2 regions of the Rhodothermus bifroesti genome follow, and region 2 is predicted to be linked to the other one. Evidence: riboswitches for the same ligand, from Rfam matches in the RefSeq annotation. Region 2 holds a riboswitch; the other holds the start of a gene.
The links. A riboswitch is a leader RNA that binds a small molecule or an ion and turns the genes downstream of it on or off. The one in region 2 is predicted to bind cobalamin.

Region 1: another riboswitch for cobalamin. It lies ahead of J8E65_RS01380 (TonB-dependent receptor); the one in region 2 lies ahead of J8E65_RS12250 (ribonucleoside-diphosphate reductase subunit alpha).

What each region holds. Positions count from the first base shown of each region.
Region 1 covers NZ_JAGKTL010000001.1:341,560-356,497, forward strand. The annotation lists gene J8E65_RS01345 (sodium-dependent bicarbonate transport family permease) at 1-535, opposite strand, end outside; gene nhaA (Na+/H+ antiporter NhaA) at 593-1,939, opposite strand; gene J8E65_RS01355 (sensor histidine kinase) at 2,124-3,179, opposite strand; gene J8E65_RS01360 (response regulator transcription factor) at 3,186-3,917, opposite strand; gene J8E65_RS01365 (PIG-L deacetylase family protein) at 3,972-4,715, opposite strand; gene J8E65_RS01370 ((2Fe-2S)-binding protein) at 4,816-5,022, opposite strand; gene J8E65_RS01375 (YncE family protein) at 5,025-6,143, opposite strand; gene J8E65_RS01380 (TonB-dependent receptor) at 6,170-8,077, opposite strand; cobalamin riboswitch at 8,190-8,443, opposite strand; gene J8E65_RS01385 (MarR family winged helix-turn-helix transcriptional regulator) at 8,604-9,074, shown strand; gene J8E65_RS01390 (queuosine precursor transporter) at 9,081-9,824, shown strand; gene J8E65_RS01395 (DUF2905 domain-containing protein) at 9,821-10,063, opposite strand; gene J8E65_RS01400 (branched-chain amino acid transaminase) at 10,070-11,008, opposite strand; gene J8E65_RS01405 (pneumococcal-type histidine triad protein) at 11,108-11,362, shown strand; gene J8E65_RS01410 (GNAT family N-acetyltransferase) at 11,368-11,871, opposite strand; gene J8E65_RS01415 (AAA family ATPase) at 11,868-13,391, opposite strand; gene J8E65_RS01420 (hypothetical protein) at 13,427-14,461, opposite strand; gene J8E65_RS01425 (S1C family serine protease) at 14,461-14,938, opposite strand, start outside.
Region 2 covers NZ_JAGKTL010000006.1:9,682-24,619, reverse strand. The annotation lists gene J8E65_RS12295 (VWA domain-containing protein) at 1-109, shown strand, start outside; gene J8E65_RS12290 (tetratricopeptide repeat protein) at 113-811, shown strand; gene J8E65_RS12285 (BatD family protein) at 817-2,523, shown strand; gene J8E65_RS12280 (TIM barrel protein) at 2,586-3,737, opposite strand; gene J8E65_RS12275 (xylulokinase) at 3,746-5,236, opposite strand; gene J8E65_RS12270 (PorV/PorQ family protein) at 6,020-6,985, shown strand; gene J8E65_RS12265 (porin) at 7,212-8,474, opposite strand; gene J8E65_RS12260 (YceI family protein) at 8,492-9,109, opposite strand; gene J8E65_RS12255 (YceI family protein) at 9,125-9,721, opposite strand; adenosylcobalamin-variant (AdoCbl-variant) riboswitch at 10,107-10,165, shown strand; gene J8E65_RS12250 (ribonucleoside-diphosphate reductase subunit alpha) at 10,346-13,120, shown strand; gene J8E65_RS12245 (ribonucleotide-diphosphate reductase subunit beta) at 13,111-14,193, shown strand; gene metE (5-methyltetrahydropteroyltriglutamate--homocysteine S-methyltransferase) at 14,207-14,938, shown strand, end outside.

The DNA.
Region 1 (14,938 bases), on a different contig from region 2:
CTCCCCCCACTAAAAGCAACACGCTTCGCCCTGTGAGCACTTCGTGCAACCCTTGGCGCCAGGAGCCGTGGCGGTTCGAGCGTAAAAAGACAATCATCAGCGCCACTACGATGGCCGGGACTTCGAGCATAGCTACTAGCGCGGGCATGAATCCCTCGGCAGGTGTGCCTTGCAGCTGGCCAAATGTTTGTGCTGCAATGAACGTTACGGCCGACACTGAGCCGTAGTGCGCGGCAATAGCCGCCGCGTTGATGCGGTCCATACGGCCGATCTTCCGCAGCACGATATAGGACGTCACCGGTGTCAACATACCCAGCAGCAAGGTCACCAAAGCTGGCCAGAGCACCACAGCCCAAGGTGTGTGGCTGAGCTCGGCGCCGCCTTTTAATCCAATCGCCAACAGCAAATAAATCGATAGCGCCTGGTAAAGCGGCTCTGGAAACGACAAATCGCTGCGAATCAGCTGCGCAACAACGCCTAGCGCAAAGGCCAAAACGATGGGGGAAAGCAAGTTCGTTAGCAGAATTTCCAGCATAGAGCGGCTCCGGCTTGTTTCAGGAAAGCCGGAGCCGCCTAACGAACCCATGAAGGACTATGTTTCGACCGCCAGCGTTTCTGCTTTGTGGATTTTCCGCTCCCGAGCTAACAGCGCCCAGCCCACAAGCCCGGAAAGCAGCGATGCGCCAAGGATCCCGACTTTGGCTTGATCCAACAGCAGCGGGGAAGCAAAAGCCAAGCTGGCAATGAACAAGGCCATGGTAAAGCCGATGCCGCACAGGCATCCCACGCCCAACAGCTGTCCCCACCGCACCCCTGAGGGCAGCTCGGCTAGCCGCAGCCGCGTTGCTAGCCAGGAAGCCCCAAGCACCCCAATAGGCTTGCCCACAAGCAAGCCCAGCACAACGCCCAGCGTCACCGGATGCGTAAAGCTTAAACCGGTATCTCCACCTAATACGACGCCTGCATTGGCCAAGGCAAAAACGGGCATAACAAAATAGGCCACTAAACCATGCAGGTTATGCTCCAAACGGGTTAGGGGCGCTTCGACACGCTCGCAGCTTTGTTCCAGGGCGTAAAGCGCATCGCGCTGCGCTTCGTTGAGCAAACGTCCCTCGCCCCGATTGCGCGCAAACGTATCGATCGCTTCTCGCACTTGTTCTAAAAACGAAGCACTGTCGAGCTTGCGCCGCGCCGGAATCGTCAGGGCGAGCAGCACACCGGCAACGGTTGCATGCACACCTGACTTGAACACGGCCAGCCAGAGCAGCACGCCCAACAGCGCATAGACGGACAGCTGGCGTACCCCCAGCAGATTGCAGCCCCACAATAAGCCCCAAATGCCTGCAGCCGCCAGCAAGGCGTTGGTCGATAGATCTGCCGTGTAAAAGATCGCAATGACCAACACCGCCCCTAGATCATCCACAATGGCCAGCGCTGCCAGAAACACCCGGAGCGCCACGGGTAGCCCCCGGCCCACCAGGGCCAGCACGCCCAGCGCAAACGCAATATCCGTCGCCATCGGAATGCCCCAACCCCGCTCGCCTTCACCCCCCGCATTAAGCGTTGAATACAACAAAGCTGGCACGATCATCCCTCCAAGCGCTCCTGCAATTGCTAAACCTGCCTTGCGCGGAGAAGAAAGCTCACCGACCAACAACTCCCGCTTGATTTCCAATCCCACCAGCAGGAAAAACAGCACCATCAGCCCATCGTTGATCCAATGCAAAAGCGATTTGGTTAGCGCAGCTTCGCCAAAACCAACGGTAAACGTTGCCGACCAAAGCGCCTGATAGGTCCCGCCCCAGGGCGAGTTAGCCCAAACGAGGGCTATCACCGCGCTTACCAGCAACAGGGCCCCGCTGGCCGCCTCGGTGTGAAAAAACTCCTGAAAAGGACGCAAAAGCTGCGCTACGCGATTCGTAGAACCCCGAGTCTCCATCGATACGCTCAGCCAGTTTGGTTTTAAGGTTAGCGAAAGCACTCCTTTGGCCTCATCGACAAGGCCTAAATACCCTTCAGAGCTCCCCCAAAACACGCGGGCTGCCTATATCAGAAAGGGCAACGCTCTATTTCCCACCGAGGGGTAGATCAAGCATAAGGTCAATCAGCTCAAAAAGCAAGCATTACACCGAAGCTGCAGGCAGGACAAAAGCAAAAGTAGAGCCTCGACCGGGGGTACTTTCAATCTGCAAACGGGTGCGGTGCGCTTGAAGGATATGCTTAACGATCGCCAGACCGAGGCCAGTCCCCCCTTGCTCGCGTGATCTTGAGCGATCCACCCGATAAAATCGCTCGGTTAGGCGCGGAATGTGCTGCGGTGCAATACCAATGCCATTATCGACAACGGCTACACGCACGCTGTGCTGCTGCGGGATGGCCTCGAGGCGCACTTCCACAAACCCTCCTGGATTGTTGTACTTGATGGCGTTATCTACCAGATTAACCAGCACCTGGCGTAGGCGTTCGCGATCAGCCAAAACAGAAGGCATGTTCTCCGTAGCCGTAATCCGCAGGGATACTTGGCGTGCTGCTGCTAGCGGCTCCATCGATTCGATCACCTCACGCACCAAGGATACCAGGTTACACGGAGCCATTTGCATTTGCAATGCGCCTGTTTCCAGGCGCGAAATGTCCGAAAGATCACGCACCAAGTGCGCCAGGCGATCTGCATTGTGCAAAATTTTTTGCAAAAAGGCTTGGCGCGTGGCCTCATCTTCTGGATTGGCTTCAAGCAGCGTTTCTGCAAACCCCCGAATAGAAAAAATGGGGGTTTTGAGTTCATGAGACACGTTGCCTAAAAACTCGCGCCGGTAGTCTTCCATGCGTTGGAGTTGCTGGATTTCTTTTTCCAGCACGCGGCCGGTGCGGTAAACTTCCCAAATCAGCGTGTTGAGCTCGTCGCCTTGAGGCACTTGTGCTTGCTCTAGGTTTTCAAAGGATCGGTTTCGGATCTGGGCTAAAAGCTCACGTGCTAGGGTCAAGCGGGGCGTAAGCAGCCGTGTAGCCACCAACAAAACACTTGCGGCCCAGATTAGCATTAACAGGCCCCACTGCAGCAAAGGGCTTCCTACAACAAACAGTGTCGCGGCTGCTGGAGCAGCGGCCACAAGCATACTGTAGGCAGCCAGCTTAAACACCAGCTGGCCTACCGGCCTGCTTTGGGTTCCTTGCCATGGCATGCGGCGCTATTCACGGAATTTGTAGCCGATGCCCTTGACCGTTTCGATATACGTACTGCCTAGCTTTTCGCGGATTTTGCGCACGTGCACATCGACCGTCCGGTCTACCACATAGACATCACGCCCCCAAATTTCGTCGAGCAATTCCTGTCGCGAAAAAACCTTTCCTGGATGCGCCGCCAAAAAGTAAAGCAGTTCAAACTCCTTACGGGGCAACCGTAGTGTCTCTCGCCCTTCGGGGGTAAAACGATAGACCAGATACCGATCCCGGTCAATTTCTAGGTCGTGAATGCGCAGCAGCTCGGGAGGAGTCTCATAGCGACGCAGACCCCGCAGCAATGCCCGCGTTTGACTCAGCAGCACAGGAACCGACACCGGCTTGCCAATATACAGGTCTGCACCTACATCCAGGCCCTTGAGGTAATCTTCCTCTTCGGTTCTGGCAGTAAGCATCACAATGGGGATGGTGCGGAGTTTCGCATCACGCCGCAGCCGTCGGCATACCTCTAACCCATCCATCCCCGGCATCATGATATCCAAAATAATTACGTCCGGCTGGCTGCGTGCTGCCTTTTCTAAAGCTTCTAGGCCCTCTCGGGCTAACTCTACCTCAAAACCTCCCCGCTGAAAATTGTAGGCCAGAAGCGAAAGGATATCCTCCTCGTCGTCTACGATAAGTACACGCGGTGGGCGGTCGGCGACGTCTGCATCGGGCATGGCTCGCAATAGCGTTTCCATAAGCTGCGCTTTATCGTGGCTTAACGTACAAAAAATACGACCGCCAGCGGGCTTTTATGTTATCAAAGCGTTATGTGCTGGATTTTCAATCCCCGGCAACTGGGCCGTTAGATCTTCCAGAGGAGGATCAAAGCGCTCCTGAAACAACTCAAAACAAACGCCACCAGCCACCAGGCGTAGCGGCTGCTGGGCATCAATCACGGCCTGATAGGTCTGATAACAAGCGAGCGCTGCTTCAGCACGTTGCCGATCTGCTTCGCTGAAGCGCACGCAGACATCAATGGCTGTTTGCGGCGAAGTGCGCAGATGGGGAGGTTTGTTTGGCAAACCCTCAGGCAATGTCAGAAAAGCCAGTCTGCGTAAGTAGGGCACCTGCGGTCCACGCATGGCACAAAAAACCCGCTTGACCACAGCATGCGTCACCAGATGATCCGGATGACCACTAACGCCGTGAACCGGATACGTCACCACGACCTCGGGCCGATGACGCACGATCGCCTGCTGCACTACAGCCTCCAGATGCCGCGGATCCAGCTCAGCCAAGCCGCCATCAGGAAAATCCAGCACCTCTAAGCTACTAAGCCCAAGTACTTGGGCCACACATTGCATCTCTGCGAGACGCACGCGTCCCATTTCAGGCTTACTGTAGCCGTACCGATGCCGCTGGTGCGTAGCCTCACCCCGCGTGAGCGTTAGCAAATGCACTGCATGTCCCTCCCGCCGCTGCCGGGCTATGGCCGGCGCAGGCCCAAAACTCTCATCGTCGGGGTGCGGAAAAATGTACAGTAGCGTGGCCATGGCTTAAAATGACGCAACAGGGTAAAAATTTTAGGCTAAACCTTGTCTTAACAACTTTTGTTGCGCCAACCAATTAGAGCCTAGCCACGCTGTTTTCGGATCAAGCTACATCTTCGCGCAGGACCTCGTGGAACACCGTTTTGCCTGTTTGGAGCATGTGACGGACATAAGGCAAGCAAAGCCGGCAACGCAGGCCAAAGGCCACCTGCTGCTGCAGTGCTTCAGGGCTTGTCACCTTGTGCTGCTGGGCAATCGCCTTAAGCTCGGCAAACGTTCGCTGAAAGCAATAGCATCGGTCAATGCGCATTGTTAACGCCTCTCTTGCACAAGCGCGATGTGGGAAGGGGCTGGGCCTACGCTAAAGCGGTCAATCTGACGTCCTTCGCGGTTCAAGATCACCACAGCGCCTGCGGCGGTATAGTCTGGGCGCCCGTTGGGTCCAGCAGCCAAGCGGGCCACATAGAGCCGTTGTTGTGCGGCATCATAGGCCACAGCTGAAAGACCAGCCAAATCCGTTGCGGTAGGCACCGTGATCGTTGCTGCCAGGGCGTTGGCATTGGTGTTAACCCGAAAGATGCGGCCGCTACCGCTTGAGATTGCATAGAGTTCTTCCACTTCCGGAGCGTAGTAGGCCACTTGCGTGCCGTTGGCCGATCCGAGCTGAACCTCAAGCGTCAGACGTGCAGTCACGACCCCGGTAGTGGGATTCATGAAAACGATTTGGCCATTGGTCTGTTCAATGATGGCGCTGTAATCGGCATTGTACACCGTTTTGCCTAAGCAAACGACAACCAGTTCCTCTTCGGCATCAATAAACACTGCTTGGGGACCGTCGCAACCCGGTTCAAGTGTCTGAACCACCGCATCTGTAGCGGTATCGATCACCGAAATGGTTCGCCCCGCACCTAGTGAACCGTAGTTGGCGACGTAGACCCGTCCCTTGTGAGCTACGAGCCCTTCTGGATAAAGGCCAACGGGGATTGTATCGGGCAAAAGCGTTTGGGTTACAGGATTAAAGGCTAGCACAAATCCATCGCGTCCAAAAGCCATGTTGGTCACGTAGGCTTTTTGGTCGCTTGCAAAGGTGATGTATCGCGGGATAGGTACATTTATGCGGCCCGCCAGCTGGCGCGAAGTTAGGTCAACGATCGCGATCTGTCCGACGCTAAACGTGTTCAGGGCTACATATGCTCGTCCTTGGTGCAGCGTTAGGCTTTGCACGAAGGCGTTCAGGGCCAGCGTAGCGGTCTGGCCTGTAGCCGGGTCATAAAACGTCAGCGAGCCATTTTGGTCACTGAAGTTGCCCCCATTGCCTACCACAACGCCTGTGATGACCAATCTGGAGGCTTGATCATCTTCGGAGCCCAGCAGATCGCAACCGTTTAGTACCAAAAGGAGCAAGCTCCAAAGCAATAGCAGTTTTCTCATGGTTTATCTTAATTTAGTGGATGGACTTACGCGTTTTTTGGGTTCAGATCGATCCGAAGCTGCACGCGCACCTGGCGCGGAGGCATCGGGTAAAAACGCACCACTTCGTAAGGATAGTTGGTCAGATTCTCCACGCTGAGGCCTAAAGCCAGCCGTACGTAGCGCAGGGCTTGCTCCCAGCGCAGGTAGCCATCGACAATGAGGTAGGGCCTTAATGCCTGCGTTTCATCAGTGGTGAGATAGCGACGGCCTGTGTAGCGTCCTTGCAGGCCGATGCGCAACCCAGCCCATTGGATTTCCCCAAAAGCTTTCAGCTGGTGCAAAGGCACGTAGCGAAGCTGGCGGCCGAAAGCTGGGCTTGCACGATATGAGCGGTCCTCGGCGCGGGTATAGGTGTAGAAGCTTCCGCCCTGGAGTACCACAGGACCCCAAGCAATCGCTTCGGTAGCGAGCGAGGCTTCCAGGCCGCGCGTGTGCACACGCCCTACGTTTACCGGCTTCCAGAGCTGCAAACCCGGCGCCACCAGTGCAGGGTACCAGACGATCTGGTCCACCAAAGCGGTGTAAAAAGCCGTGAGCTCCAGCGAGAACTTAGGCGGATGGAGCAGTAGTCCAGCTTCCAACGTCCAACCGCGCTCTGGGCGAAGGTGGGGGTTGCCCCCAGGCATGTAGAACCGTTCACCTAACGTAGGAGCTCGAAAAGTTCGTCCGATTTGTCCTTTCAGGTGCAGTCGTTGCGCACGAAGGGCCAGGTTGAAGCCGAGTTGCGGGCTAAAGGTTTGGAAGTGCTGCGCTCGGGTTACGTATCTATCTAACCGTAGGGCAGGATAAAGCCAAAGGGGCCCCACGTGACCGTTGCCTTGCAACGCTAGTGCACCGGCACGCCCATCCACACCACCACGCAGCGCAGCGTGCTCCCACCGCGTTTCAGCACTTAACGTCATAGCCCACCGCTTGCCTAGCGCTTGTTCCAGCATTCCACTGAAGCTCAGCGTGTACGTACGTGCCGTATCCTGCTGCTGGGCATACGTGTTGACGTACTGCAGCCGGGTATGCTGGTAGTGGCCCCCAAGCGTGAAACGGCCCTTAGGGATAGCACGCCAAGCACCTAACAGCAGGCGTTGCGCATGGTCCGTCTGCCAAGCGTCGATGGGAGGCGCGTTTCCCGGGCCGGGAAGGCTGCGGTGTGCTGCGGTAGCCCAAAACGTACCCTCAAAGCGCCAGGCGTTCTCGTAACGGACTTTACCAAACAGCGTGGTCATTTGACGGTCGGCACCTTCTCGCCGCCGGGTTTTGGGCGGTGGCAGCGGGTTAGGATAAGGGTAATCTCCTGTGGCCAGACTGCGCTCCGCAGCGGCCACGGCTGCTATGCGTCCTTTCCCGCCCTGCATCACGACACCTAGGCTACGTTCGCCGAAAGCCCCTACCCGCACAGCAGCCCGAGCGCCTAGACGCTCCCTAGGCCGTAGCGTATGCAAGTGCACAACCCCTCCCATAGCTCCAGAACCATACAGGGCAGTGGCAGGACCGTGCACCACCTCAACCGCCTCCAGGAGCACGCTGGGCAAAAGGGTCAAGTCGAGAAGACCAGACTGGGGATCGGCTACCCGGTGTCCATCGACAAGCAAGAGTGTCTGCGTAGCAGCCGCACCGCGTAGGGAAACCGCTGCTAACCCTCCACTGCCATAACGACGCACCCAGAGACCTGTCCGTGCTTCGAGCACTTCGGCGGCTGTCGTAGCACCCGCTGCTTCCCATGCTGAGGCCTCTAAACGCCATAAGCGCTGCCCTGCCGTAAGCGCGCTAGGCGTTCGCTGCCCTTCGATCACCACAGGTGGAAGCATCCGCGTGGTGTCCGAGTGCTCCTGTGCCCAAGCGCCCCTAAGGCTCAATAGGCCCCATAGCAGCAGTCCACATGTACGCGAAAAGCCCATAAAAAAGCCCGTTACCTCAAACGAGGTCCGGGCCTATGCAAGCGACGCGCGGCCAAATGCCTAAGCCGTCGAACAGCCGATGCATCAGGCACGGACCTCAGTTCCCGGAGGCTTCGGCCTGACGCCGCCGGCAGGTCTCCTGGCTCGCCGCAGGCCCTGTCGATCCGACAGGGCAGGTCGCTACGGGCTCCACCGCCAGCCTTCCCATCTGCTCCCAAGCAGACAGTGACTGTCGGCTTCTTCGCCCGCCAACCTCAGCTGCAGCTCACAGTTGCGGGTACAGCTCCAGACTCCCCGACGCTACCGTCGGGCCACTGGATTCCCTTTTCATCCGCTTAAGGCGGAACCGGCGACGCATGTCGAAGAACAGGGTGATAGAGAGAATTTACACCCCTTAGCCTTTAATGCCAAGTCTTCAAGAAAACTCCTGCAACACACGCTCGCTGGAACGCCGTAGACTCTTGCCCGTAGAGATTAACCTTTGTAGGTTTAGCGCGAATCTATGTACGTAAGATTACGTACGCCGATGAAACTTTCCGAACGGATTCAACAATCCCAGTTTGCCTCGCCTGCACAGGAAGCCTTGCTCAACATTTTGGTCACCAGTTCTTGGGTGCTGAGCGAGCTGAGCACTTTGATGGCCCCTTTTGGCATTACCCCCACGCAGTACAATGTGCTGCGCATTTTACGCGGCAGCCATCCCCGCAAGTTGACCTGCACCGAAATCGGCCGGCGCATGCTCGACCGCACGCCCGATGTTACACGCATCTTGAATCGACTTCAAAAAGCTGGCTGGATTACGCGGGGACGAGCTACTTACGACAAACGCGTTGTTGAAGTCGGTATCACGGAAAAAGGGCTAGACCTGCTGGCGCACATGCAACCTCTGGTCGATGCTGCCCAGGAACGCTTGATGGCTCGCCTATCTCCAGAAGAATTGCGCCAGCTGAGCAACTTGCTCGACCGCTTACGTGCTGAAGAACCCTCGCTGTCTTAAACCGCCATGCGACCAGAAGTTTACGTTTTAAGCCGCCCACAAAAGCTTTTTGTCGTTTGCACAGCTATTTTTATCACAGCATTGGTTATTGCCGAAGCCACGTCAACCAAATTTTTTACAGCCTTTAAGCTGCCTTTCCCGATTCATCTTTTTGGCATGACCTTCGGCGAGGTGGTTATGACCACTGGTGTGCTAGCCTTTCCGGTCACGTTCATTATTACCGATCTTATGAACGAGTACTTTGGCAAAAAAGGGATCCGCTTCGTGACGCTCGTGGGGATGGTCATGATCGGGTTTGAGTTTTTGCTGCTTCAAGCCGCCATTGCCGTTCCAGCAGCTAGCATTTCTCCGGTATCCCAGGAAGCATTTGAGGCGGTTTTTGGGACGACAGGCCGCATCATTCTAGGCAGCTTAACAGCGTATTTGCTCGGGCAACTGGCCGACATTACCCTTTTTCATTGGCTTCGCGGCCTTACACGAGGCCGTTTTCTTTGGTTGCGGGCTACAGGCTCAACGTTTGGGTCGCAGTTTATCGACACGTTTGTTGTGCTCACGATCGCCTTTGCTGGTCAGCTTGCCTTTCAACAAATTCTTGCGATCACGCTTTTTAACTACGGATACAAGCTCCTCATTGCCATCGCAATTACACCGTTGATTTACTTAGCCCACTGGGCAATGGATGCCTACTTGGGCAAGGAATTGGCGCATCAGCTTACTGCCAAAGCTGCTGCGCGCCAAGATGCCTTTTAGCGAAAGAGCCTAAGGAGCAGGTTTAGCAAGATGGTCAGCACCAGGCTGATCAGCAGCATCGTGCCCAGGGGGAAGTAAATGCGCACGTTTCCTTTCTCCCAGCTCAAGTCACCGGGTAAACGCCCTAGCGGCAGTTGCGGTAGGCGGCCCAGGAGTAGCATTAGGCCACCAACTACCAGTAGCACCGCGCCTATGAGCAAAAGCCAGCGTCCCAGCTCCGTCAGTGGACCTTGCGCCATGGCATGCTACAGCGATATGCTTGCTTCGCGGGGAACGTCGACGAACGTCAACCAGCCATAAGGGTCGTTGCCCTTATGGACAATTTCGTAGAAGGCCCGTTGGAGCGCCTCCGTTACGGGGCCGCGGCGGCCTTGACCGATCGTATAATGATCGACCGAGCGAATTGGGGTGATTTCGGCAGCCGTTCCCGTAAAGAACAGTTCGTCGGCAATGTAGAGCGCCTCGCGTGGGATGGGTTGCTCTACGACCCTATAACCCAAGTCACGGGCAAGCGTCATCACTGTGTCGCGCGTAATGCCTGGCAGAATCGACAGAGTGAGGGGAGCGGTATAAATCACCCCGTCGCGTACCAAAAAGAGGTTCTCTCCACTGCCTTCGGCCACGTAGCCACCTACCGAAAGCATAATGCCTTCGGCATGCCCATTCAGCACGGCTTCCATCTTCACCAATGCTGCGTTGGCATAGTTAGCACCCGCTTTGGCCATGGCTGGCAACGTGTTGGGCGCCATACGCTGCCAGGTAGCCACCTGGACGTCGACGCCCTGCTCGAGGGCCTCGTTGCCCAAGTAAGCGCCCCATTCCCACACCGCAATTGCAACCTCAACGGTATTCTTGAGGGGGTTGACGCCCAACCCGCCCATACCCCGGAATACCACGGGTCGGATGTAGCAGGATTTGAGTCCGCTGGCGCGGATCGTCTCGAGCGTGGCTGAGATCAGCTCCTCTAGGGTATAAGGCAGTTCCATCCGATAGATGCGCGCCGAGTCGAGTAACCGGCGCAAGTGTTCCCGCAGCCGGAAAACAGCCGGCCCGCGCGCTGTCTCGTAGCAGCGTATACCTTCAAACACCGAGGACCCATAATGCACTACATGAGAGAGCACGTGAATCTTGGCTTCCTCAAACGGCACCAGCTTGCCGTTGAACCAAATCGGATGTTTGTCCATGGTTATCGTTGTTTATGTCAAAAAAGCAATGTAGCTGTCCTATTTTTGGAACTCCTATCCCCGTCTGGCTATAGGAGCCGATAAAGTAACGTTTTTCCCATGGCCGCAATGCGCTGGTCGCGTTGGGTTTTCCTATTATTCATTGCAGGTTTTTTGGCCTTAGTCGTGGCCGACGCACTGGACTTGTTTGCACGGCGACCATACTATGAAGTCCCGCATGGGGATCACACCCACTATGTACCTCGCGACCGTAACCCCAACGTGCCGCTCGAACGTTTTCCCACGCGCCCACCTGGCCGATGTGAGCGCATTGCGCCCGACGGTGCGCTGATCCCCATCGAAGGCTGCCAGTAGGCCTTTTAGCCTGCCGCAGCATTGCTTCCCAGCTGGAGTAGGGCGGTGCCGCTAAGACGCATTGGAATCCATTCCTTCAACGCTTGCGCGCCCAGCTTCTCATAAAACTGGCGTGCCGTCGCATTCCAATCGAGTACCTGCCAGTCGAGTCGCTGGGCCCCTCGAGCGACTGCGATTTCGGCCACGCGCTGAAACAGCGCCATACCCACGCCCCGGCCGCGGTAAGCAGGCCGTACGTAAATATCCTCCAGATAGAGGCCCCATCGGGTTAAAAAGGTTGAATAGTTCGCAAAGAAAAGCGCAAACCCTATGGGCTCACCGCTTTCGATCTCCTCAGCCAGCAAAGCTTCGCAGCGCGGGCAGGCAGCAGGATCGAGGTGAGCCCGCAAGGCTTTGGGATCAGGCTGCGCTACGTGCTGAAGTTTTTCATATTCGGCCAGTTCGCGAATGAGCCCAACCAGCACCTCGGCATCTTCTGGCCTAGCCATACGAATGCGAAACGCGCTCATCGGTATCGGCGAAAGTCTTCTTCCTCGTCGTCATCAGACTCTTCGTCGTCGTCCCGTCCCAGCGAAGAGAGCATCGCACCCATCATGTCGCTGTAACGGGTTTCCTGTTCGAACAGGTCTTTGCCCAAAAGCGAATGCTGGTGCAGCGCCTCCAATACGAACTCCATCATGGAAGCTGTCTCTTCCCGGGTATTAGGTCGGGTATAACGCTGCACCACAGCGCAGAGCCCCTCTACAGCCTCAAGTCGACGGGCATACTCCACAAATGGCAGCTCTGGGTTAAGCTCAACCTGCCCTCCTTTAGCAAACCAGTCCAGAATAGGCTGGTACGGCGCGCGCCCTTCTTTCCGGTTGGTTGGGTCGGGGAAATAGCGCGGGAAGATGGCCTTAATAGCTCTTCCCACAAGCAACCGGGCAACGTTTTGCACGCCCTCCTGCTCGCCTTCGTAGACCAGTTCGATTTTTCCCGTGATGGCAGGTTCAATCAGCAACAGGTCGCTAATGCGCAGGGTGGTTTCTGTTTCGCCATTGAGCAACGCGCGGCGCTCGGCAGCCGAAATTAGGCACTCCAGCGCTGCCCGCGTCATCCGCACCGAAACGCCCGACTTTTGGTCTACATATTCACTTTTTCGGGCCTCAAAAGCAATTTGCTCAATGATTTCTCGGAAAAAGTAGGGAATATGCACCCGTACCTGTCCGTCGCGCTCTTGCCAGGCTTCTTGTTGCGTAATGGCAATGCCAATCTCGAGGGTTTTCGGATAGTGGGTGATGATTTGGCTATCGATGCGGTCTTTGAGCGGCGTAATGATGTTCCCCCGGTTGGTATAGTCTTCGGGGTTAGCTGTAAATACCAAAAGTACATCAAGGGGGAAGCGAATATTAAAGCCGCGAATCTGAATATCTTGCTCTTCGAGAATATTGAGCAGCCCCACCTGAATGCGCGGCTGCAGATCGGGCAGCTCGTTAATGGCGAAGATCCCGCGATTGGTGCGTGGAATCAGGCCAAAGTGAATTACTTCTTCATCGGCGTAGGTCAGGCGTCGGTTAACCGCCTTGATTGGATCGATATCGCCGATTAAATCGGCAATGGTGGTGTCGGGTGTGGCCAGCTTTTCAGCATAGCGGCGGCTGCGATGCAGCCATTCAATAGGGGTGTCGTCGCCCATATCGGCCACCATTTCGCGCCCGTATTTAGAGATAGGGGCAAACGGGTTGTCGTTGACTTCGCTCCCCTGGATGATGGGGATGTATTCATCGAGCAGCTCTGGTAGCATCCGGATGAGGCGCGTTTTGGCCTGGCCGCGCAGGCCAAGCAAGATCATGTCATGGCGGCCCAGGATGGCATTTTGAATTTGAGGGATCACGGTGCGCTCGTAGCCAATAATCCCTGGAAAGATTTCCTCCCCTCGGCGCAGCTTAGCGATTAGGTTCTTTCGCAATTCGTCCTTGACCGTAAGTGGCCGGTACCCGATCGCCTTTAGGTCGCCCAGTGTTTTTAGTTCAGTTAACGGCCGATCCATAGCCCCTCGTTGGATGATAGCGCAAAGTAGCACGGTCAGGGCGTGCGGCTGTTCCCTACAAGTCGCCAGCTGTAGGCCACCACACGCGGATCAGGGTCGTTGAGGACCACCACCAATAGGCAAGCAGTTGGCTTACAGCGCACGGCCAAGTCATGCGGGTAAAACTGGCGCTTCAACGGTTGTGCTGCTGGGGCCAACCGGTAGCGCAGCCAACCCTCGGTGTCGTATACATCGACCTGCACCCATCCGGGCCGCAAGTTGAGCACAAACAGTAGTGAATCGACAGGCACGGCAGCGCTGCTCAGCAGCGGCGCCTGGTATGCTTCACCAACGAGAAATGCCCTGCTGCGGGCAAGCATTGGGGAGTCGAACCCCACGAGTGCCAGCGTATCCATGCGCCCGTCTGGGTACCATCGGTCGACGACGGGGCGAAAGCCCGACAGACTCAGCAACGTATCGTCCCAAAGCCGTAACAGCCCGGCATAACGCCACACAGGCCCAGAGAGCCGTTGTTGCCGCAGCGTTTGCCCTAAGGCATCAAGCTGCAGGAGCCATCCCGTTTCCCCCTCACGGAGGGCTTTCACAAAGTAGCCCGTCTTGCTGGCTGCCGCATAAAGCAACGCCTTCGCAGGGAGTTGATCCGGCAGTGGGATACGACGGACGACTTGGTGGCCCACTAAACCCACAAGTTGACGCGCTTCGGGCGCCAACACAACCAAGGTATCCCCACGCCAGCCTGCCAAATAAGGGTAACGCAGCCCGGCCACGTGTAGCGTGTCCACCAGTCTCCCCATGGTATCCAACACGGCCACAAAATGCCGGGCAACATCGCTCACATACACCTTGCCTTCTGGCCCAAACTGTACTGTGCGTGGGCGTTCTAAGGGAAGCGCAGCGGTCGCCGCCACTTCCCAACGTAGGTGCAAGGTGTCTTGCGGAACCGTAGCGGCAATCTGCCGCGAAAGGGAATCCGACGGTAGCAGCGCCGTGGGCTCTTCGCGACGGCACGACGAGGGAAGACATCCCGAGAGCACCGCTATGCTCAAAAGCCACCAGGTGCTGCGCCTCATCACGGTGCTTGCCGGCCAATCCGCATTTCCAGTTCTAGCCGTCGCCCTTCTCGAAGGATGCTGAGACGAACCCGATCGCCCGGACGGAAGTCGAGCAGCCGCGCCCGCAGTTCTTCACTGTTTGCCACGGCGGTACCCCCAAAGGCAATGATGACGTCGTAAGGCCGCAGCCCGGCTTCATCGGCAGGCGAACCGGGGTCGACATCGGTAACAAATACCCCTCGCGCCTCGGGCACCCCTAAAGCCTGCGCAATGCGCGGCGTAACGTCTCGTACGTACAGGCCAGTGTAATAAGAACGATCGACGTATCCTTTGGCTTTTAATTCTTCTACAATGCGGCGGACCTTTTCTGCCGGAATGGCAAAACCAATCCCCACCGACCCTCCCGTTTCTGTATAAATGGCCGTATTCATGCCAATCACTTCACCAATCGCATTGACCAGCGGCCCCCCTGAATTCCCCTGGTTGATGGCAGCA
Region 2 (14,938 bases):
AACGTTCGATACTTACGTTGAGCGCTATCAGTGGCCACTGGCACTGGCAGTGCTGTTGCTTTTACTGGAAGCTGTCCTGGGCGGTCGCCGCGTGCCCAAGCTTGTTTAAGTCATGCGTCTGCTGTTTGTCCTATTGCTGCTCTTGGTACTGACAGACGACGGCGCTCGGCGAGGGCGCCACGGCAACGAAGCCTACCGGGCTGGCCGCTATGCGGAAGCAGCAGAAGCGTACCGACAAGGCTTACTGCTTACCCAAAACCCTGCGGTGCGCTTCGGTTTGCAGCATAATCTAGGTGTAGCCCTGCTGCAGCTGGGGCATGTAGCAGAAGCGCGGGCCGCTTTTGAAGCAGCCCTACGCCTGGCGCCTTCGGAAACCGAGCGTGCCCGCGCGGCCTACAACGCTGGCAATGCTGCGGTAGCCGACGGGGATATTGGCGCGGCATTGCGCTACTACCGCATAGCCCTACTGGCCGACCCCGCATTTGAAGACGCCCGCTTTAACTACGAATACCTACTGCGCCACCAGCCACCTACCCCACCTCCTCCCAATACCGGAACCTCTGCCTTGGGCAACCCCTCTCCTCAACCGGAAACTGGCGCTAAAGATCAAGGCAACCCCCAAGCTTCACCTGAAGCTTCCCTCAATGTGCAACAACCTTCCTCAGCGCAATCCTTTGAGGAACCCATGGGCAGACTGTCGCCCGAAATGGCAGCCCGACTTTTAGAAGCGCTGCAGCAGCAAGAACAAGCAGCGCTGCGCCGCGCGATGCAACTTCCCGCACGCCCCGAAGCTGTAGAAAAAGATTGGTAAAGCCCATGCCCTACTGGCTGTGGAGCCTGTGGCTGTTTGCAAGCAGTGCAGCTGCATGGGCCCAAACGTCTTCCCTTACCGTACAAGCGCAGGTACAAGCAACCCAACTGGGGTTGAGCGAAACGGTTGTCTACACCGTCGAGCTCATTGGGGCCACCTCTCCGCCACTGCGCACACCCGATCCGCCCCATACTCGAAACCTCTCGCTCCTACAGCCGCTTCCCGCAGTGCAGCGGTACTATACGCTTGTTGACGGACGTATCCAGCAGCGTCTGCGATATACCTGGCGTTTCCGCCCCATTCAGCCTGGCTTAGCCTGGATTGGTCCTACGCAGCTCACGGTTGGCGGGCAGACGCTGGCTACCGAGCCTATCGAGCTCACCATTGTACACGCCGCCACTGCTTCACCGATGAACGAACCTGTCCAGGAGCCCCCTGTACCCCACCAGCTGTTCATTGAAGCCTACTTAACCCCCGCTAATCCCTACGAGCAGCAGCAAGTCGTACTGGAATACCGCCTGTTTTTTCATGAAGGGCTGCAGGTGTGGCGCAGCCGTATGGTTGGTTCCTGGGAAACGCAGGGCTTCTGGCGTGAAGAGCTGCATGTAGACGATCGGCCGTTGCCGGAGCGCGTGCTTCGTAATGGTCAACCCTACTACACCTTTGTGCTCAAGCGCGTCGCCCTGTTTCCGACCCGCAGCGGAACGCTGCGCATTGACCCGTTCATCATCGAAAGCGAAGTGGCCCGCCGTCCTGATCCACGCGACCCCTTTGCCGCCTTCTTTTCAGGACCCACACAAGTTGAGTACCTGCGTCTTGAAGCGCCAGCCCAGACCGTACACGTGCGTCCGCTACCACCCAATGCCCCGACGGATTTCTCTGGTGCGGTAGGACGCTTTCGCTTAGAAGCAGCTGCACATCCGACAACCGTGCACGTGGGCGAGCCGGTAACGCTCACCCTACGCCTATCCGGCAGTGGTAACCTGGCCACCCTCACGCTCCCCCCGCCTTCGGTGGATACCACCTTTGCCATCTACGCTGCCGGCCATGAGATCACCTATGATCGACAAAAGGACCAGCTTTACGGCATCCGCACCCAAACCTACACCCTCGTACCCCGGGCAGCTGGACGCTTTGAACTTCCTCCCGTGCGCTTGCACTACTTTGACCCCGAAAGCCAGACCTTTCGCGCCCTTGAAGCTACGCTTCCTCCCCTCCGGGTGACGGCAGCACCTGAGGAAGCTTCCCCTGCGACCCCTTCCTTGACTTCCATTCCGACGGCTTCTCCAACACCAAACTACCGCTGGGCGTTCTACAGCAGCCTAGGCCTGCTTGCGCTGCTGGTGCTTGCGCTGCTGCTGTACCGCACGCATCGCCCGTTGCGCCAGAACTACCCCCTTTCGCAGACATTCGATCTGCCTTCCCCCCAACTCTCCCCCCGTGCTTTTTATCCCCAGCTTGATGCTGCGCTCCGGCGGGCCATCAGCCGCTATCTAGGGGAAGACGTACGCGGTCTCTCTCATGCTCAGCTGAAGGCACGTTTGGAACGACAGGGCCTTCCTTCCCCAACCCTACAACATTTGCTTCGCCTACTTGTAACCTGTGAAATCCTAGGCTACGCTCCCCAGACCACAGAAACAGCACGCATGCAGCATTACCAAGAAGCCTTAAGCTTGCTGCAATCCCTAAAAACTCCGTCTGTGCAGGAATAGCCCTTAACCCACACAAAAAAGGGGCAGGCTCAGCCTGCCCCTTGGTACGTAAACAATCCGCCTCAAGCACTTACGGCCTGCGCATAGAGCGCATCGAACTGCCGCTGGGCTTCAACCAGCGCCGCACGCATCAGATCTTCGGCCCGTGCGGTTTCCCGCTCCGCTAACAGCGCCAAAAGCTGCGGCACGTCAAGCTGCTGCGCAGCACGGCGACAGGCTTCCCAGCTTAGGATGCTGCGCACAACCCGATCGATAGCCTGCGCTTCATTGTCGTAGGGACGCGGCTGCATATCGTGCCCTAGCCAGCGACGATAACCTTCCTGCTCCAGCAATCCAGCGAGCGCAATGTTCATGCCGTTAACGCGCGTGCCATGATCGATATCGTAACGCCCAGGTCCGCCCAGAATAATGCCGTCGTTGTAGCCCTGGCTATTCAAATGAAAATGCACCATAGCCCGCTCTTCGAGCTGCTCTACCACGTCATAGACGGCATCCAGACCAATCATTTCCGAATGACCAATCTCCATGTTGACCCCTTTTTTGGCGCGTGCAATGCCGTACTCATCGGCAAGCTGGCGCCAAAGCAGCAGCGCACTGGCTACGGTAGGGAGCAGCATGGCCGGGTGCCCCTCGTTCGGCTTGGGCTCGATACCGATATACAGCGCCCCACCTTGCTCTTGTTCAAACTGGCACAGCCGGGCCAGACTTTCTTTCAGATTGCGGTACATTTGGCGGACGCCCACGGTAGCCAGGTCATAGCCAAACGATCCATTCCAGATCACCAGCGTGGGCGCTTTTTCCGGATCAGGATGCCAGGCCTGGCGCAAAGGACCATAAGCCAGCGCTACCGTGCGCTGCCCGAGCGCCTCAGCAGCCCTGCGTTCTCTAGGATCCAGTGAGCAAATGCCGCCATAGGCAAAGTGGATGTGCGCTCCAGGGGTAATCATGGCCAGATACAGACCTGTATCGGCCAGCGCCTGTGCCACTGCTGCCGCATTTTGCTCATTGATCTCGTTGTCATAGTGCAGCTCGACCCCCAGCGTAATGGTTTCAGGCAAACGGGGGGCAATCTTTTCTTTCACCAGATAGATGAAATCAACGGTACTAAAGCTATTCGACGCCCAAGCTGGGCGTACGTTGGCAGGGACGAAACCGCCCTTGCCCGCATTAAACGTCCAGCGACAGATGCTGTGAAACGTCTGTGTGTTGGCCATTGGTGCGTTCAGGTTTGAAGTTGACGGGAAAGCGTTTCACACCAGCGTGGATACACTGCTGCATAGGCTTCTTGCCAAGCGGCAACGGGTTCCACGACCGCAACCGGGGGTACTCCTTGGAAGGCCGCTTCAGGCGAAGCATATACACCTGCGCCTACGCCTGCACCACGCGCTGCCCCGGCAGCACCGTCGGTATCGTACAACTGGACGACCGTACGGTTAACCGTGGCATAGATTTGCGCAAACAGCGGGCTTAAAAACAAATTGGCACGACCCGCCCGAACAGTTTCAATTGTAAGCCCCATCTGCCGGATTACCTCCAACCCGTAAGCCAGGGCAAACACGATACCTTCTTTGGCTGCGCGAAGCACATGCGCACGCCCGTGCCGGTTAAAATTCAGGCCATGGATCGACGCTCCTGGATCGCGGTTTTGAAGCATCCGTTCAGCTCCGTTACCAAAGGGCAGCACCTGCACTCCATCGGCACCAATTGGCGCCGAAGCCGCAAGCGTATTCATAGCCTCATAATTGAGGGCGCCTCCTAGCAGCTCCTGACGCAGCCATCGGTACAAAATGCCCGTACCGTTTAGGCACAGTAAAATACCGTAACGCCGCCGCTCAGGGGTGTGGTTGACGTGCACAAACGTGTTGACGCGGGTCTGCGGATCATAACGGGGCGTGTCGTCCACCGCATAAATGACCCCTGATGTTCCAGCTGTTGTTGCCACCTGACCAGGATGCAGCACCCCAAGCGAAAAGGCATTGTTAGGCTGGTCACCTGCCCGATACGTTACCGGAATTCCTGGCTGCAGCCCCAGCGCTTCAGCCGCTTCACGGGTCAGCGCTCCCTGAAACCCAAACGTAGGAACCAACTGCGGCATAAGCTCTGGGTCAATTTCTAAATGCTCAAGCAGCCAATAGGCCGGTTTTTCTTCCAAGAAGTCCCAAAAAATCCCTTCAGAAAGCCCCGAAACCGTGGTAGTTGGCTCACCTGTCATGCGAAAGGCGATATAGTCGCCCGGTAGCAGCCACTTGTAGACCTGGCGGTAAAGCTCGGGCTCGTTTTCACGCACCCAGCGCAGCTTGGCAGCGGTAAAATTACCCGGGCTATTGAGCAAAGAACGCAAGCAGCGCTCTGGCCCCAACGTGCGAAAAGCCCGCTCCCCTATAGGCACAGCCCGACTATCACACCAGATGATAGCCGGGCGCAGCACCCGACCTTGGCGATCGATCAATACCAAGCCATGCATCTGGTAGGAAAGCCCAATCCCCCGCACATCAGCCGCTGCAAACGGCCGCTGAGCGCGCAACGCAACAACCGCTTCCTGCACACACCGCCACCAAACTTCCGGATCCTGCTCAGCCCAACCAGAATGAATCGATTCAATTTTTAATTCCTGCTCTGGAACCGTTACAGAAGCAAGCGGGACTGCCCGCTCGGCATCCAGCAAAACAGCTTTAATAAATGAACTCCCAAGATCAAATCCCAGAAGTAACATGGCGACCTAACCGATCATCAGGTTAACAGAGAATACACGATTTGTCGCTTTAGTTCAATAGAGAAAGCGTCAAGAAATGAAATCGAAAGCGATTCATTGTTCATCACAACCCCTGCCACACTGCTTACTTCTGGGCCCTAAAAGCCAACCCCGACGTGCTTAAGAAGCGTCGTCGCTTAACGCATCGTTCCACGCAACCGTAGCTGTCAACCCTAACGTGCTTGAGAAACCACGGAATATGAGCTGCTTTAAGCGACTAGGCTAAAGACCAATACTGCTTGTGGTTGTACCTGCGGGATATCTCGCTTGCGGTTGTGGATGTGTATTCAATGGCGGGCGCGAGGCCCTCGAGCGCGACCTGTACGGCTTTGACGATCGTGTGCGTGGCATCCGGCTCAAAAGCTCCTCGGCGAGAAACCAAGCTGCGAACACTGTGCAGGGAAGCGTCCATATCGCCACCAAAAATGCTTCCAGTAGGGATAAAGGATTACCCTCCAGGTAACTGACCCCATCAACCAACACCGCCACCACGCCCAGATGTCCGCAAAGGCACAAGCCGACAAAGCTTGATCGTCGCATTCGAACGTTGTGCTTGGGTTACATGCTTAAACCTATGCGGCAGCAGACTTACCGCTTAGCACTTTTGGCCGTCTGCGTATGGGAGATCTGGCGCAACCGGCTCGCTTTCTTTCTGAAAAGGCGGTATATTGGGCAAAGTCTAATCCACAACCGGCAGGAATTGCCCTATTGCTACGCCCGAAGTCACCTGCAGTGTTTATCCTTATGTGGATACGGCGTCTCCTGTCGGCTTTGCTGCTCAGCGTAAGCCCTTTAGCGCAAGCCCAAGAAAGCGAACTGGGGGGGTTTGCGTTTCTACGCCTTCCCCCTTCAGCACGGGCAGCGGCGCTGAGCACAACACCTGCTGCCGTGCAAGATAGCGATGTAGCGCTCTTTCTGCTCAATCCTGCCTTGCTCCACCCCAGCCAGCACCGGTACCTGCATCTTGGATATTTAAATCATGTGGCGGATGTGCGCTTTGCAACGCTGGCCTACGGCTGGGACCAAGGCCGCTGGGGAACGCTAGGCCTCGGACTGCGCTTTGTAGACTGGGGACGCATCGACGAAGCCGATGCGTCTGGCAACCGTTTAGGTACATTTCGCCCTTTAGACGTAGCTTTAAGCGCTGGATTTGGCCGCGCCTATGGGGCAAATACCCGCTATGGGATCGCGCTGCACTTCATCCATACAGCCCTAGCCAATCGACGGGCGACAGCCCTGGCTTTTGATGCCGGCGTACTTTACAATTTTCCTGAGCATTTGCTTTCTTTGAGCGCTACCCTGCATGCGCTTGGAATAACCCTGCAACACCTGGGCGCTACCGCCGACCGGCTGCCTTTCGACATACGCCTAAGTCTCCGAAAACGCCTACGTTACCTCCCTCTCACGCTCCTGATTACCGCCTACGACTTGCCGCACCTTTCCCGGCCACCCACCGACCAACCCCTTGTTGGCCGCTTGCTCTACTACCTGAACGTAGGAGCTGAGCTCACTCCGAGTTCAGCCCTGCAACTGCGCCTCGGCTATAGCTACCGCCAACACGACATATTGAAAATGCGCCCCCGCCTTGACTTGGCTGGACTAAACGCAGGCTTCGGCCTCGCTATCGCAGCAGTGTACGTGGACTATGCTTTTAGCTCCTGGTCTTCCCTCGGCGTTCTGCACTACCTCACGCTTCGCTTTCAGCTCTAAGCCAGAATCTCCTTTCAGACTGCGCTTTAGGCGCATTTATTGGGGTCATTTACACGCAAACGCTTGACGAGATGCTTGTCATGTGCTATTGTTATAGGTGCGCCTCACCCCCGTGGACGTGCTATGCCCCGCTGGCTGCCCCCGGAGCCAGCGGGTTTTTTTTGTCGCTTTAAACACGGAAGGGGGATTGCTCCCCCTTCCTCAAAGACCTGGTCCTTACGAGAGTTTAGAAGTTGATCTGAACGGCGGCGCGCACGTTTACCACCTGCTGCCGCTCGATGGTCTCGAGGCTAATCTCCTCTGGATGGTCGGTCAGCAAATAAGCACCTACGCCGTTTTCAACGGCCACTGGAGCATCGAAGAGCAGGCTCCCGTCTAGAATCAGCTTCACGTTCTTGCGCAGCCGGTAGGAAAGCATGGGCGAGAGTTCATGGATCGGATCATCGCCGATCTTGTCGGTTCCTAAGTTGTCTAGCTGCACCAACGCATACCGCAACCCGAAGGCCACGGTCTGCAGGCTGTAGGTCGCCTGCACGCGCGCCGCTGTGGCTGTCACGTCACCATAGTCATTTTTGTACTGGCCGTAGGTAAGCTGACCTTCAACCCAGAGCGCCCCCTGAGCTGTCGGATAGCCCAGCCCTACGTCCCCTCCAGCAATAAGCAGCGTACCGGCCTCAAAAGGTCGCCGTCCGACAAAGGCGTTCCAGCTCCCTTGCAGCAAAATGGGCTTCTCCTTATTCCACACGTTCAGTGCTGTCGAATGGCCCGCAATCACATCTTTGTAATAGGTGAGGTTGGCACCCAACCGAAACTCAACCGCATCGCCCGAAGGGGCAGGTTTGAGCCGGAAGAGGTCATGACCTTGATTGGGACCGAACTGCACACGTGCGGTCACAAACGGGAAACCGAACACCTCTGGCAAGTACCGATTGGGAATGCTTCGCCCGAGGCCGGTCTGCACTGCCAATGCCAGCGAGACATTTTCGCTCGGATAGGCATGCAGCGCGGCGCCGTAATCGCGCATCAGGCCCAAGAACTTGTGGGCAATCGAGCGCTCAACAAAGGGTAATTCGGCAGAATAGGTCAGCCCTTCGGCTCCAGCGGGCACCTTAAACTGTCCCAAACGCACATAGACGTTCTCAACGCCCGGGAAGGGCACGTCCGCATAGAAGTCCTGCAAAAGTTGCGGCATACCCCAGAAACCCGTACGCGAGACGGGAATCTCGGCTTCTGGGCCTGAAAGACCTACTTCAACGCGATAGCGTACGCCTTCATAGGTTCCTTTCAAGTACAGGCGCGTGCGGCTCAAAAAGTGAAACACGCGCAGGTCATCCCGGAACGGATCATCTACCTTCTGGATGAGCCAGTCGGGCCGGATAAAGCCATGCACCACCGGACCTTCATTTTTAGGCTTATCTTGACCTACTGCGGGCAATGCCCATAAGAGCAGGACAGATACCAGCCCAAGCGTTAACCGTGCACGCATCATCGGTTACCTCCTTGGTTTTAAGGTTGATTTTGGTTGATGGAATCCGCCGCAACCACTGCACAAGGCTGCATAGGCAGCGGGCGCACAAGCAGATCAAAATGCACCGTGATCTGGTCCCGCACCCGAATCAACCCTAGCAGCGCCGTGGGCGGCGGAATGTGAAAGGTGCTAAGCCGTAAAGGTAACGAGCCCGTTAGTCGCGCCTTACCCGAAGGAAGCAACTTACCCATTGCCGTGAATTGCACTGGCCGCGTTTGGCCAGCAATCGTCAATTGGCCCCACACGACTAACTGCGCTGCCCCTTCCCCTACGGCTTCTAGCACCCGAACGTTGCCCAGTACAAAGCGTATCGTTGGAAACTGCTCGGCTTTGAGCGCCACCTGCAAATCACGGTTCATGGCCGCCTTTCCGCAGTCAAAGGCGCGTACCGGAACGGAAAGCTGGCCCTGCACAGCTTGCCCTGCTTCCACAGCGCCTAACCCCTCTATTTCTTGAGCCTCGCAGGTAAACGCATTGACCGTAGAGCGCCCTTCAATCCAAACCCGACTTGCTGCAGAATCCGGCGCATAGCAGGGCAGCCCACTAAAGTGAAAACCCGCCAGAAACAACGCAAAACCCCAGACTGCGTAGCGCATAGCTCCTTGCGCAGTTTATAAGCCTGAAGCCGTAGCTGGACGCGCCAGTACGTCGAAGTGTACCACGACTTCATCACCCGTACGCAGCGTGCCCAGCATGGCTGTCGGTGGTCGGATGCCAAACGCTTTCATGGAGAGCGCTTGCTGCCCCCGAAAGCGCCACCCCTCACCTGCCGGAACAGCACTCACCTGAAGCGTTACCGGCCGAGTGGTGCCAGCAATGGTTAAGCGACCCTCAACCGTCAATCGATAGCCGCTACTTTGCGCCACGATCGAATCCACTCTGGTGAGCTCAAAACGAATCTCCGGATGCGTCTCGGCTTTCAGTGCCTCACGCATCTTACCATCCATCGTGCCGTTCTTGCACGCGATGGCCGCAACCGGCACGATAACTTCCGTTGCCCGAAGTGAAGCCAGCTCCGCTGGCCGCTCTAGGGTTACTTTCCCCCGCCAGTTCGTCACCCGGCATTCCCAATCATGCAAACTCGACGTGCCCGTCACCCGAAACGTACCCCCCTCCGGAGGCAACACCAGCGTTACCGGTTGGGCACTTGTAGAGAAAACCACCCCCATTAGGCTCAGCAGGACCAACCCCAAGCGTATGTTCCGCATAACTTGCTCTCCAATGGGTTTTTTAATCACGCTAGCAAATAACGCCTTACCACAATGCAGCGCTGAAAGGCAAACCTGCATGCACAAGTGCGGCCTTCCTGAAAAGCCCTGTCAGGGAATCCCTCACAATACCCAGACCTGCACAAAAGCCAATTTCCGTTATTTGTCATAACGGCATTAATGACGCACACTCCACTGGATCCTGTTGAAAACTTCTTCTAAAGTGACGCATAACGGAATACCGTTTGTTTTTTTCCACACCTCTTCCACACCTCTTGCCTAAGCTATGCAGGCGTTTCTACTTTTTTTAGAGACCCATGCCGCTTTCGGGGCCGTGCTGTCGTGGCACGGCGGCTGGCGACCGCCTCAAGTGGTGCCAGCGTCTCAGGGGAAGTCCGGTGGAATTCCGGCGCTGTCGCGCAACGGTAACAGCCCGAATGCCTGCCCGAAAGCGCGATCACGGCCCGCACAAGCGGGCACACCCTGCGCGTCACAGGGTGGTGATCGGCTGCGTGTGGCTGCTGCGCTCAGGTACTGCACTTGCCTTTCGCATCGGCTGCTGCTGCCTTTCCCACCTTTGGCCGCGGGAACCTCACCTTAGAACCCAAACCCCGAGGTACCACGATGGCCGAATTGCTCATTTCGCCCCCATCACCGCCTACAGTCCTCAAGCGGGATGGCCGCCGGGTGGCTTTTGACCCTTCCCGAATTCGCTTTGCGCTGGAACGCGCCTTCCGTGCCACCCTGGCTTTGCCTTCGGATGCACCCTTGGCGCCTGAACTGGCCGAAGAACTCGATGCGCTTACTGGTGCCGTCGTACGCTGGTGCCAAGGAAGGCCTGAGGTCACCGTCGAGGAGATTCAAGACGAAGTGGAACGCACGCTCATGCGGGCAGGGCGCTATGCTGTGGCCCGGCGCTACATCCTCTACCGCGAGGCCCGTGCGGAAGCCCGCCGCCGTCAGCAGCTTACCTATCGGCGTGCCGACGGTAGCGAGGCGCCTTTCCCACACGAAATGCTTCGCACACGCATCGAAGCGGCCTGCGCGGAACTGGAGGACGTCGACGCCGCGTGCATCTACGAAGAACTGCTGCGGACCGTTTACCCGGGGATTTCCGAAGACGAACTGGACCGCGCCTTGATCTTGGCGGCACGGGCACGCATCGAACAGGAGCCAAACTATACCTACGTGGCGGCCCGCCTTTTGCTCGACGCGCTCTACCGAGAGGTTTTTGGCTACGCCATCCCTTTTGCCCAACAGGCCGAAGCCTGCCGCAAAGGGTTTCGCACCTACGTAGAGCACGGCATCCGACTCGAGCGGCTGGATGGGCGCCTGCGCCGGTTTGACCTGGATCGGCTGGCCGAAGCCCTAAAGCCTGAGCGCGATCGGCAGTTCACCTTTCTTGGGCTTCAGACGCTCTACGACCGCTACCTATTGCACGAGCCCGAAGGCCGTCGCTTTGAGCTGCCCCAGTACCTCTGGATGCGCGTGGCCATGGGCCTGGCCCTTGAAGAGGACGACCCAACCCGCCGCGCCATCGAGTTCTACGAGCTGCTTTCGAGCTTCCGCTTCATGAATTCCACGCCTACGCTCTTCAATGCGGGCACGCCACACCCCCAACTTTCTTCGTGTTACCTCACGACTGTGCAAGATGACCTGGGAGCTATTTTCAAGGCCATCCGCGACAATGCGTTGCTCTCCAAATGGGCCGGCGGCTTGGGCAACGACTGGACGCCTGTCCGCGCCTTGGGTGCCCATATCCGAGGCACCAACGGCCGCAGCCAGGGCGTCATCCCTTTCCTGAAGATTGTCAACGACACGGCCGTGGCCGTCAACCAGGGCGGTAAACGCAAGGGAGCCGTATGTGCCTACTTAGAAGTTTGGCACCTGGACATCGAAGAATTTCTCGAACTGCGCCGCAACACGGGCGACGAGCGTCGCCGCACGCACGACATGAACACAGCCTGCTGGATCCCGGACCTGTTCTTACAGCGGGTGCGTCAGGGCGGTCACTGGACGCTTTTTTCGCCCGATGAAGTCCCGGACCTGCACGACCTTTATGGCCGGGCCTTCCGGGAACGCTATGAACATTACGAGCGCGAAGCGGAAGCCGGCCGCATTCGCAACTGGCGCCGCCTGCCTGCCACGGAGCTTTGGCGCAAAATGCTCTCTATGCTCTTCGAAACCGGCCACCCCTGGCTGACCTTCAAAGACCCCTGCAACATTCGCTCGCCCCAAGACCACGTCGGCGTGGTTCACTCTTCGAATTTGTGCACCGAAATCACCCTAAACACCTCGCCCGAAGAGGTTGCGGTCTGCAACTTGGGTTCGGTCAATCTGGCTGCCCATTTGGACGAGCACGGCGCGTTGGATCGCGACCAGCTACGGCAGACCGTCCGCACAGCCGTTCGCATGTTGGACAACGTCATCGATCTCAACTTCTATCCCATCCCCGAGGCCCGCACGTCGAATTTGCGTCACCGTCCCATTGGGCTTGGGTTGATGGGCTTTCAGGACGCGCTTTATCGGCGCGGCTTGTCCTATGCCAGCGAGGAAGCGGTGACTTTTGCCGATGAGGTGATGGAGCTTATTGCCTATTGGGCCTACGAAGCTTCCTCCGACCTGGCGGCCGAGCGGGGGGCTTATCCAAGCTTCAAGGGTTCCAAGTGGGACCGAGGGCTGTTGCCCTTGGATACGCTCGACCTGCTGGAAGCTGAGCGCGGCGAGCCTGTGCCCGTCCCACGTACAGCGCGGCTGGACTGGGACGCGCTGCGTGAAAAAATCCGGCGCCAGGGCATGCGCAACTCCAATGTGCTAGCGATTGCGCCCACGGCCACCATTGCGAACATTTGCGGCACCAGCCCGTCGATCGAGCCCACCTACAAAAACCTCTACGTCAAAAGCAACCTCTCGGGCGAATTCACGCAGGTGAATCCCTACCTGGTGCGCGACCTCAAGGCACTGGAGCTTTGGGACGAGGCCATGCTGGAAGACTTGAAATACTACGACGGGTCGGTTCAGGAAATCGATCGCATCCCGCCCGAACTCAAAGCGCGCTACCGCACCGCTTTTGAGATCGAGCCGCAGTGGCTGATTGCCTGCGCCGCTCGACGCCAGAAGTGGATCGACCAGAGCCAGTCGCTCAACCTTTACCTGGCCGAACCCAGCGGCCGCAAACTGAGCGAAATGTACCTGCTGGCCTGGCAGCTTGGCCTGAAAACCACCTATTACCTCCGCACCCTGGCTGCCACGCAGATCGAAAAGTCCACGCTCGACATCAACCGCCGCGGTATCCAGCCCCGCTGGATGAAAAGCCGATCGCCTTCCAGCGATATTGTCGTTCAGCGGGAAGGTCCGGCCTGCGCTGCCGATCGCGAAAACTGCGAAGCTTGCCAGTAAACCCGAAAAAATCCCAACCCCACAACGCCATGATGGAACTGCCTGCTTTTGGATCGCGCCGCATCCACGTCCAGGACAAACGCTTGATCAACTGCCACGAGGTGGACGTCAACCAGCTCATGCCCATTAAGTATGCCTGGGCCTGGGAGCATTACCTCAATGGGTGCAAAAATCATTGGATGCCCCATGAAATCCCTATGGCGCGCGACATCGAGCTGTGGCGCTCTGGCCAGCTCAGCGAAGACGAACGCCTCGTCATCCTGCGTAACCTGGGCTTTTTTGCCACAGCAGAAAGCCTCGTGGGCAACAACATCGTCCTGGCCATTTTCCGGCACGTGACCAATCCGGAATGCCGCCAGTATTTACTGCGCCAGGCCTTTGAAGAGGCCATTCACACCCATGCCTTTCTCTACATTGTCGAAAGTCTTGGGCTCGACGAGGGTGAAGTCTTCAACATGTATCGGGAAATTCCGGCGGTAGCCCGCAAAGACGAGTTCGAGATGGAGCTGACGCGCCAGGTGCTCCAGCCCAACTTCACCACCGCAACCCCCGAAGGAGCGCAAGCTTTTCTCAAAAACCTGATTGGCTATTACGTGATCATGGAAGGGATCTTTTTCTACAGTGGCTTTGCCATGATCCTTTCCTTCCACCGGCAAAACAAAATGACCGGCATCGGCGAGCAGTTTCAGTACATCCTGCGCGACGAAACCATCCATCTGAACTTTGGCATTGACCTCATCAATGGCATCAAAGCCGAAAATCCCGAGCTTTGGACACCCGTATTTCAGCAAGAAGTCGAGCGCCTGATCGAAGAAGCGGTCGAACTCGAGGTCGCCTACGCCTATGATTGCCTGCCGCGGGGCGTGCTGGGCCTAACGGCACCTCTGTTTCGCGAATATGTCCAGTACATTGCCGACCGGCGTCTGGAACGCATCGGTTTGCGGGCACGCTACGGCTCCAAAAATCCGTTCCCTTGGATGAGTGAAACGATCGACCTCGCCAAGGAAAAGAACTTTTTTGAAACGCGCGTCACTGAGTATCAGCAAGCGGCCGCACTTTCCTGGGACGATTAAACCCCTGCCGATCATGATCCAAGCAGTTAATCTAGGTTTTCCCCGTATCGGACTCGGACGTGAGCTCAAATGGGCTGTCGAAGGCTACTGGGCCGGTCGCCATACGGAAGCGCAGCTGTACGAAACCGCACGTCAGCTCCGCATGCAGCATTGGCAATGGCAACAGCAAGCGGGCATCGATCAGATTCCTTCGAATGATTTTTCCCTCTATGATCACGTGCTCGATACCATCGCTTTGGTGGGTGCCGTTCCCCAACGCTTTGGCTGGCATGGCCCAAGCGTGGATCTCGACACCTACTTTGCCATGGCGCGGGGCGCCCAAGAAAAAGAGCTCGCAGCTCGAGGGGTAGAAGGGACCGGCATCCCCCCGCTGGAAATGACCAAATGGTTCGACACAAATTACCACTATCTGGTGCCAGAATTTCACCCTGAACAAACCTTTCGCCTGGCCTCTACAAAGCCACTGGACGAATACCTGGAAGCCAAAGCATTAGGCATCGAAACGCGACCCGTAGTGCTCGGGCCGGTATCGTTTCTGCTTTTGGGCAAGTCGGTGGTGCCGGGTTTCGATCCGTTGGCATTGCTGGACCGTCTGCTTCCGGTGTATGCTGAGCTGTTGCGTCGCCTCAAAGCAGCGGGTGCGCAGCTGGTTCAGATCGACGAGCCCTGCCTGGTCCTCGACCTTTCTGAAAACGCCCGCAACGCTTATCGGCACGCTTATGAGGTCCTTTCAGGGGCGGACTTT